Geobacter metallireducens GS-15: one gene and its partner. The protein of the gene in region 1 interacts with the protein of each later gene in a pairwise test. Links are inferred from orthologs where the notes say so. Each region holds a gene or a part of one and is shown on either strand. Other genes may lie near its edges.

The links. The genes of interacting proteins can lie anywhere in the genome.
Region 2: the proteins of ftsA (region 1) and GMET_RS04595 interact in binary tests that used the Escherichia coli proteins (3 or more experiments, as listed by UniProt). The link is inferred for Geobacter metallireducens GS-15 from one-to-one orthologs.

The regions. Positions count from the first base shown.
Region 1 is NC_007517.1:458,567-463,071, reverse strand. Bases 1-2,847 are described here. They hold ftsA (cell division protein FtsA), read right to left. Parts: upstream 2,119-2,847; coding sequence 883-2,118; downstream 1-882. Other genes in these bases: GMET_RS18940 (cell division protein FtsQ/DivIB), read right to left, coding at 2,140-2,847; ftsZ (cell division protein FtsZ), read right to left, coding at 1-795. In the rest of the region: more of GMET_RS18940, read right to left, coding at 2,848-2,973; murB (UDP-N-acetylmuramate dehydrogenase), read right to left, coding at 4,064-4,505. UniProt on the Escherichia coli protein: Essential cell division protein that assists in the assembly of the Z ring. May serve as the principal membrane anchor for the Z ring.
Region 2 is NC_007517.1:1,011,967-1,014,747, forward strand. It holds GMET_RS04595 (rod shape-determining protein), read left to right. Parts: upstream 1-764; coding sequence 765-1,799; downstream 1,800-2,781. Other genes in the region: GMET_RS04590 (peptidylprolyl isomerase), read right to left, coding at 1-554; GMET_RS04600 (glycosyltransferase family 2 protein), read left to right, coding at 1,973-2,781. UniProt on the Escherichia coli protein: Forms membrane-associated dynamic filaments that are essential for cell shape determination. Acts by regulating cell wall synthesis and cell elongation, and thus cell shape.

The DNA of each region.
Region 1 (4,505 bases):
GATGTTCACCAGAACCCCCTTGGCGCCGGAGATGTCCACGTCCTCCAGGAGCGGGCTGGAGATGGCGCGCAGGGCAGCTTCCACCGCCCGGTTCTCGCCGGCGGCGATGCCGATCCCCATCATGGCCATGCCGCGCTCGCTCATGATGGCCTTCACGTCGGCGAAGTCCACGTTGATGAAGCCGCTCGTGGTGATGAGATCGGAAATACCCTGGACCGCCTGGCGGAGCACGTCATCGGAGGGCTTGAAGGCGTCGAGGATCGACATGGACTTGCCGGCCAGCCCGATGAGCCGGTCGTTGGGGATGACGATGAGGGAGTCCACGTGCTTCTTCAGCTCCTTGATGCCGTCATCGGCCTTGGCAAGGCGCTGCTTCCCCTCCCGGGAAAAGGGTTTGGTGACCACGCCGACGGTGAGGGCGCCCGCTTCCTTGGCCACTTCGGCGATGATGGGTGCCGCGCCGGTGCCGGTGCCGCCCCCCATGCCGGCGGCGATAAAGATCATGTCCGCACCCTTGAGGGTTTCGGCCAGCTGCTCCCGGTCCTCCAGGGCCGCCTCGCGCCCCCGGCACGGATCGGCCCCGGCCCCGAGTCCCTTGGTGAGCTGCCGTCCGATCTGGATCTTGATGGGCGCCTTGGAGATGCGCAGGGCCTGCACGTCGGTGTTGGCCACGGCGAAGTCAACCCCGCCGACCTGGCTCTCGATCATGGTGTTGACCGCATTCCCCCCGCTGCCGCCGACGCCGATGACCTTGATCTTGGCACACTGATCGATGCTTTCGTCGAATTCGAACATACCCTACCCCCTTTTTCCTTTCATGATGTGTTTGGTTGTCATTGCAATACAGAACAATACATGAATGCGAACAATACGCTCCGGTTACTAGAAAAACTCTCCGAACCACTCCTTCATCCGCCGGGAGACCCGCCGGAAGAGGTTCTCGTCAGTCTGGGCCGTGGGGAACTCACGGATGCCGACGTTCTTGCTCCCGTAGACCACAAGCCCGACCCCTGTTGCGTAGACCGGCGAGTTGACCACGTCAACGAGGCCGCCGATCTGCTGCGGCATGCCGCGACGCACCGGCAGGTTGAAGACCTGCTCGGCCAGTTCCGGCATTCCCTCCAGGATGGTGGTGCCGCCGGTGATGACCACGCCGGAAGCGATGAGGTCCTCGAAGCCCGATTTCATGATCTCGCGGTTGACCAGGGTGAAGATCTCCTCCACCCGCGGCTCCAGGATCTCGGCCAGAAGCTGCCGGGAGAGAACCCGCGGCTTGCGCCCCCCCACGCTCGGCACCTCGATGGTTTCTTCCTTCCCCACGAGAGATGCCATGCAGCAGCCGTACTTCTGCTTGATCTTCTCCGCCTCGGCCATGGGGGTCCGGAGCCCAACGGCGATGTCGTTGGTCAGGTGGTTCCCCCCCAGGGAGAGGACCGAGGTGTGCTTGATGGCGCCGTCCACGAAGATGGCGATGTCGGTGGTGCCGCCGCCGATGTCGACCAGCGCCACCCCCAGCTCCTTCTCGTCGGCCGACAGGACCGCCTCGGAGGAGGCCAGTTGCTCCAGGACGATGTCGGCCACGTCGAGGCCGGCCCGGTTGCACGCCTTCACAATGTTCTGGGCGCTGGCCACGGCGCCGGTGACGATGTGGACCTTGGCTTCGAGCCGCACCCCGCTCATGCCGAGGGGCTCGCGGATGCCATCCTGGTCATCGATGATGAATTCCTGGGGAAGGATGTGGATCACCTCCCGGTCCATGGGTATGGCGATGGCCTTGGCCGCATCGATGACCCGCTTCACGTCTTCGGAGGTCACCTCGCGGTTCTTGATGGCGATCACCCCCTGGGAATTGAATCCCTTGATGTGGCCCCCGGCGATCCCCGCATAGACGGAGCGGATCTCGCAGCCAGCCATGAGTTCCGCCTCGGAGACCGCCTTCTTGATGGACTCGACCGTGCTCTCAATATTGATCACGACACCCTTACGCATCCCCCGCGACGGGCTGCTGCCGATCCCAACGATGTCGATGCCGTCCTCCGTGACGTTGCCGACGATGGCACAAATCTTGGTTGTGCCGATATCGAGCCCGACGATCAGGTTATCCCTTCGTGCCGACATAGTGTTTCCCCCTCCCCCGCTTTATCCTTTTTTGACGATGATCTTGTCCTGGTAGTCGCAATCGATGTACTCAACTGCCGTCATCTGCGTCTTTAGTTCCCCGTAGACCGTGGCAAAACGGGCCAGTTTGGTCTCGTACCCATCCTTGCCGAGCCGTACCGGCACGCCTCCACCGGCGGTGAAGAGAGTGAGGCCGAATCCCTTGTCGATGTGAACCTCCGAAACATCGGCCAGGGTAAAGGCGCGCCCCTTCTTCAGCATATCCATGAGGGCCACGGCGCCGGTGAGCATCTCCCTGGCCCCCTTGGGATCCCGGGCCAGATCATCCTCGGTGATGCCGGTTATGACCGGAAAATTGAGGCTGTCACCCTGGGTAAGGGGCTTAAAGACCTCCCCCTTGGCATCCAGGTAATAGAGAAACCCCATGTTCACCACAGCCACCGGTTCCCGCTCCACCACCTCGATGCGGATGGTGTGGGGGAAGTAGCGGCGCACCTGCACCTTCTCGATCCAGGGGTTCTTGGCCAGTTGTTCGCCGATGCGGCGTAACCGCAGCCCCAGCATGGAATCGCCCCTTCTCACCCCGGCCTGTCCAAGAACTTCGTCACGAGTCAGGTGCCTCAACTTCGACACCTCGATGGCCTCCACCTGCAGTACCGCAATCTCGTACCGGGAGGCGAACGCGTACCCCTTGTAGCCTGCGCCCCCCACGACCGCCACGGCCAACGCGCCGAGCACAGCCCGGCTCCCCCAGGTGATGAGGGGACGCCAGTTGATCGGCTTCCGCTCTTTCTTTACCCGGTTGCGGCTCTTGTTGGCCGGCTGGATTCGTGTTTTTACGTGTAAATCGCGCATAAAATCGGTGATCGGGGACCAGGGACCAGGGACCGGCAAAAACAAACAACCAGCTCCACGCCCAGCGTTCCCCCTGTGATTCCTAGTGTTCTTTTGAACCCGGTCCCCGGTCCCCGGTCCCTGAATCTTCAGCGAAGCTGAAACCAGTATCCGCTCCACCAGCTCCTCGAAAGCGATCCCCGCCTCCTTCTGGGCGATCTCCGGCAGGAGGCTCAGGGCCGTCATCCCCGGCAGGGTATTCACTTCGAGGAGAAAACAGTCACCCCCCTCGGTCACCAGGAAGTCTACCCGGCTGTACCCGGCGCACCCCAAAGCCCGATGGGCCTTCTCCCCTTCGGCGAGGAGCTTGCGGTACAGGTCGGCGGGAAGAACCGGCGGACAGATGTGCTCCGCCATGCCGTCGGTGTATTTGGCCTCGAAGTCGTAGAACTCCTTCTTCGGCACAATCTCGATGGCTCCCATGGCCCGGTCGTCGAGAATCCCTACTTGAATCTCCCGCCCCTTGACGAACTTCTCCACGAGGATTTCGTTGTCGTAGCGGAACGCGGCCTCCAGAGCGGCGGCAAGCTCCTCCGCCTTCTTCACGATGCTTACCCCCACCGACGACCCCTCCTGGGAGGGCTTCACCACTACGGGAAGATCAATGCCGGCCGCAACGGCGTCGAAGGTTTCGCCCCGCACGAGCACCCGGTGGGGGGTTATCGTGAGGCCTGCGGCGGCAAAGGCCTGCTTGGCGAAAATCTTGTTCATGGCCAGGGCGCTCGCAAGGACCCCCGAGCCGGTGTAGGGGATTCCCATGAGTTCCAGCACCCCCTGGACCGCCCCGTCTTCGCCGTAGCGGCCGTGGAGGCAGATGAAGGCCACGTCGATCCACTCTCTGACAAGGACCTGGGGCAGATCGCGGTCCACGTCAATGGCAACGGCGTCATATCCCCGGGCCAGAAGCGCCTTGTGCACCGCTCCTCCGCTGGAGAGAGAGATCTCCCGTTCCGCCGAGAGCCCCCCCATAAGCACGCCGATCTTCTTGGTTTTCAGTTCATCACGGGTCATCGCGTTTTCGCCTGAGCGCTTCTTGGAAGCGGTTCTTTAATCACTCTTCACCGACAATCCTGACCTCTTCTTCAAGAGTTATGCCGGTACGTTGTTTTACTGCCTCATTAATTCGGGTAGCCAGGGCAAGAAAATCGGCAGCCGTCGCCCCCCCCCGATTTATCAGGAAGTTAGCGTGGGCCTCCGACACCTGGGCGCCCCCCACCCGCTCTCCCCGAAGCCCAGTTTCGTCAATCAGCCGCCAAGCAGCGGTCCCCTCCGGATTCTTGAAGAAGGACCCGGCATTGGGAAAGCCGACTTTTTGACTCGCGGCCCGGTGTTCCAGGTAACCGGCGATCCGTGCCCCGATCTGATCGGGATCGGCCGGATCCAGGCGAAAGGTTGCCCCAACAATAATCTCACCAGGCGCAAGCCTCAGGAACCGGTAGCCGTAATCGAGGCCGTCGCGGCCGGTTTGCAGCATCTCCCCGTCCCGGATGGTG
Region 2 (2,781 bases), 550 kb from region 1 along the record:
TAGAGCTGCCGCGCCGCATCATCGGTGACCTGGACCTTCGCCTTGATCTGGTCCTGGGCCTTTTTCACCATGAGCTCGTCCTTCTGGCCCGCCTCGAACTCCTTGGGAGCGAGCCGGTTCGCCTTGAGGACGGCGAAGTACTGGGCGGAGTCAAAGGCGCCGTTTTTCTGGAACGCGGGGATGGCGGCGATGGCCTTCTGCACCTCTTCTTCGGATACCTTTACCCCCATGTCTTTGGCGGCCTTCCGCAACAGCGCCGCATCGATGAGGGAGTCCAGGGCCTGTTTCTTCAGGTTGAGCTGCTTCTCCACCTCGGGAGTGAGGGCCGGACCGTAAATCTGGGTGTAGATGTCGCGCAGACGGTAGTAGGTTCGCTGGAATTCTTCGTAACTGACCTTGGTGCGATCCACCTTGACGGCATAACTCGACGGGGTGAGTCCCCCGTCACCCTTGCCCCAGACAAGAAAAATGGTGCCGATGAAGCTGAGGACGATGAGGCCGAAGACCACCTTGATGACGATGGACTGCTTGTACTTTCGCATGATGCCGAGCATTCGCGAGGACTCCTTTGCGTGAGGGAAATCGGTGCCGTAACCCCTGAAACAACGGGTTCGCATAGTACTATAACCTGCCTTGCAAAAGCAACATTGAATACTCCCGGTCAAGCTTTTCCCCCTTGCATGCCCAGGGGGTTTCTGCTACGATGCAACGCTTCGAAAAAGCTCACTTTCGCGCACTATGAAAGGGATTAGCGCATGCTTAAAATATTCGACGCCCTCTTCGGTCTTTTCTCGAACGATCTGGCAATTGACCTCGGAACAGCCAATACTCTCGTCTACCTGAAGGGGAAGGGTATTGTGGTCCGCGAGCCGTCGGTGGTTGCCGTGCAGAAGACGAACAGCGGCCAGCAGAAGGTGCTTGCCGTCGGCATGGAGGCCAAGAAGATGCTCGGCCGGACACCGGGAAGCATCACCGCCATCCGCCCCATGAAGGACGGGGTCATCGCCGACTTCGACATCACCGAGGAAATGCTCCGCTACTTCATTCACAAAGTCCACAACCGCAAGACTCTGGTCCGGCCGCGGATCGTCATCTGCGTCCCTTCGGGGATCACCCAGGTGGAGAAGCGGGCCGTCAAGGAGTCTGCCGAGTCCGCAGGCGCCCGGGAAGTCTACCTCATCGAGGAGCCCATGGCGGCTGCCATCGGGGCGGGGCTGCCGATCACCGAGGCCTCCGGCAACATGATTGTCGACATCGGCGGCGGCACCACCGAGGTGGCGGTCATCTCCCTGGCAGGCATTGTCTACACGAAGAGCGTCCGGGTGGGTGGCGACAAGATGGACGAGGCGATCGTCCAGTACATCAAGCGCAAGTACAACCTCCTCATCGGCGACCGGACCGCTGAACTCATCAAGATCGAGATTGGCGAGGCTTACTCCATCGGGGACGTGCGTCCCATGGAGGTGAAGGGGCGCGACCTGGTTTCCGGTATCCCGAAGACGGTGGAGATCAATTCCGACGAGATCCGCGATGCCCTCTCCGAACCGGTCAATGCCATCGTGGATGCGGTGAAGATCTGCCTCGAACGGACCCCGCCCGAGCTTGCCGCCGATATCGTTGACAAGGGGATCGTGTTGGCCGGCGGCGGGGCCCTGCTCCGCAACCTGGATGCGCTGCTCCGCGAGGAGACGGGACTACCGGTCGTGACCGCCGAGGATCCCCTTTCCTGTGTTGTTCTCGGTTCCGGCAAGGTCCTCGACGAACTCAACCTCCTTCGCCGGGTTGCCGTCTCGTCCTGATTCGACCCCTGTCCGCCGTGCGGGAGAAGCGCCGCGGACAGGCCCGTTATAAGAAGCCGCATGGATGACGCGTCGCCGGGAAGAACTGACTTCCCCGTCGACAGGCCGTCCATGCGGTTTGCTCGTTTTCCGACCCGCAGTTCACCATGCTACCCGCAGGCGTGACGATTCCCATGACACCCTTCACTGTCGACATACTCATTCCCATCTGGAACCGGCCCGTTGAAACTCGCAACTGCCTGGTCACCCTCATGGAGACCACCCCTTCCGCCCGCCTCATTCTCATTGACAACGGCAGCGACCGGGAAACCGAACGGCTTCTGGAAGAGTTCTCCGAGATTCTCGGGGAGCGTGCGCTCTTCCTGAAGACCAGCGCCAATCAGGGCTTCGTCAGGGCAGTGAACCGCAGTCTCGCCCAGGTGGAAGCTCCCTATGCGGTCGTTATGCAGAACACAACCCTGGTGACAAGGGGGTGGCTGGAGCCGATGGTGGAGTTGGCCGATTCCCGCCCCGATGCGGGTATCATCGTGCCGCGCCTGGAGCTTGAGGACGGACAGGGGCGAAGGCCGAAAGCCGCGCCACCTGCCGGGCCGGTCACCGAGGTGTCCCATGGGTCCTTTGCCGCCTCCATGGTTCGGAGAGAGCTCGTGGAACGCCAGGGGGGCTTCGACGAAGAGCTCGACGGTGGTCCCTGGTGCCTCAGGGACTATTCCCGCCGTGCCTTCAGAAACGGGTTTCTGACCTTAGCCCTCGATGGGGCCGTGGTGACCTATGCCGAAGAGGTTCCCCTCGGCTCCGTTGCCCGGAGGGAGGAGACCGTCCGGCGGAGCGCCGAAACGTGCCGCGCCCGGTGGGGACGGGAGGATGCCTTTTGCATCTATTTCCCCAAGGATGCCGAGCCCGAAGCGGTTCATGGGAAGCTCGACGTCATCCTCCGGGGAGCCCGCATGGGGCAGTGCTTTACCCTCATTCTCCACCCGGG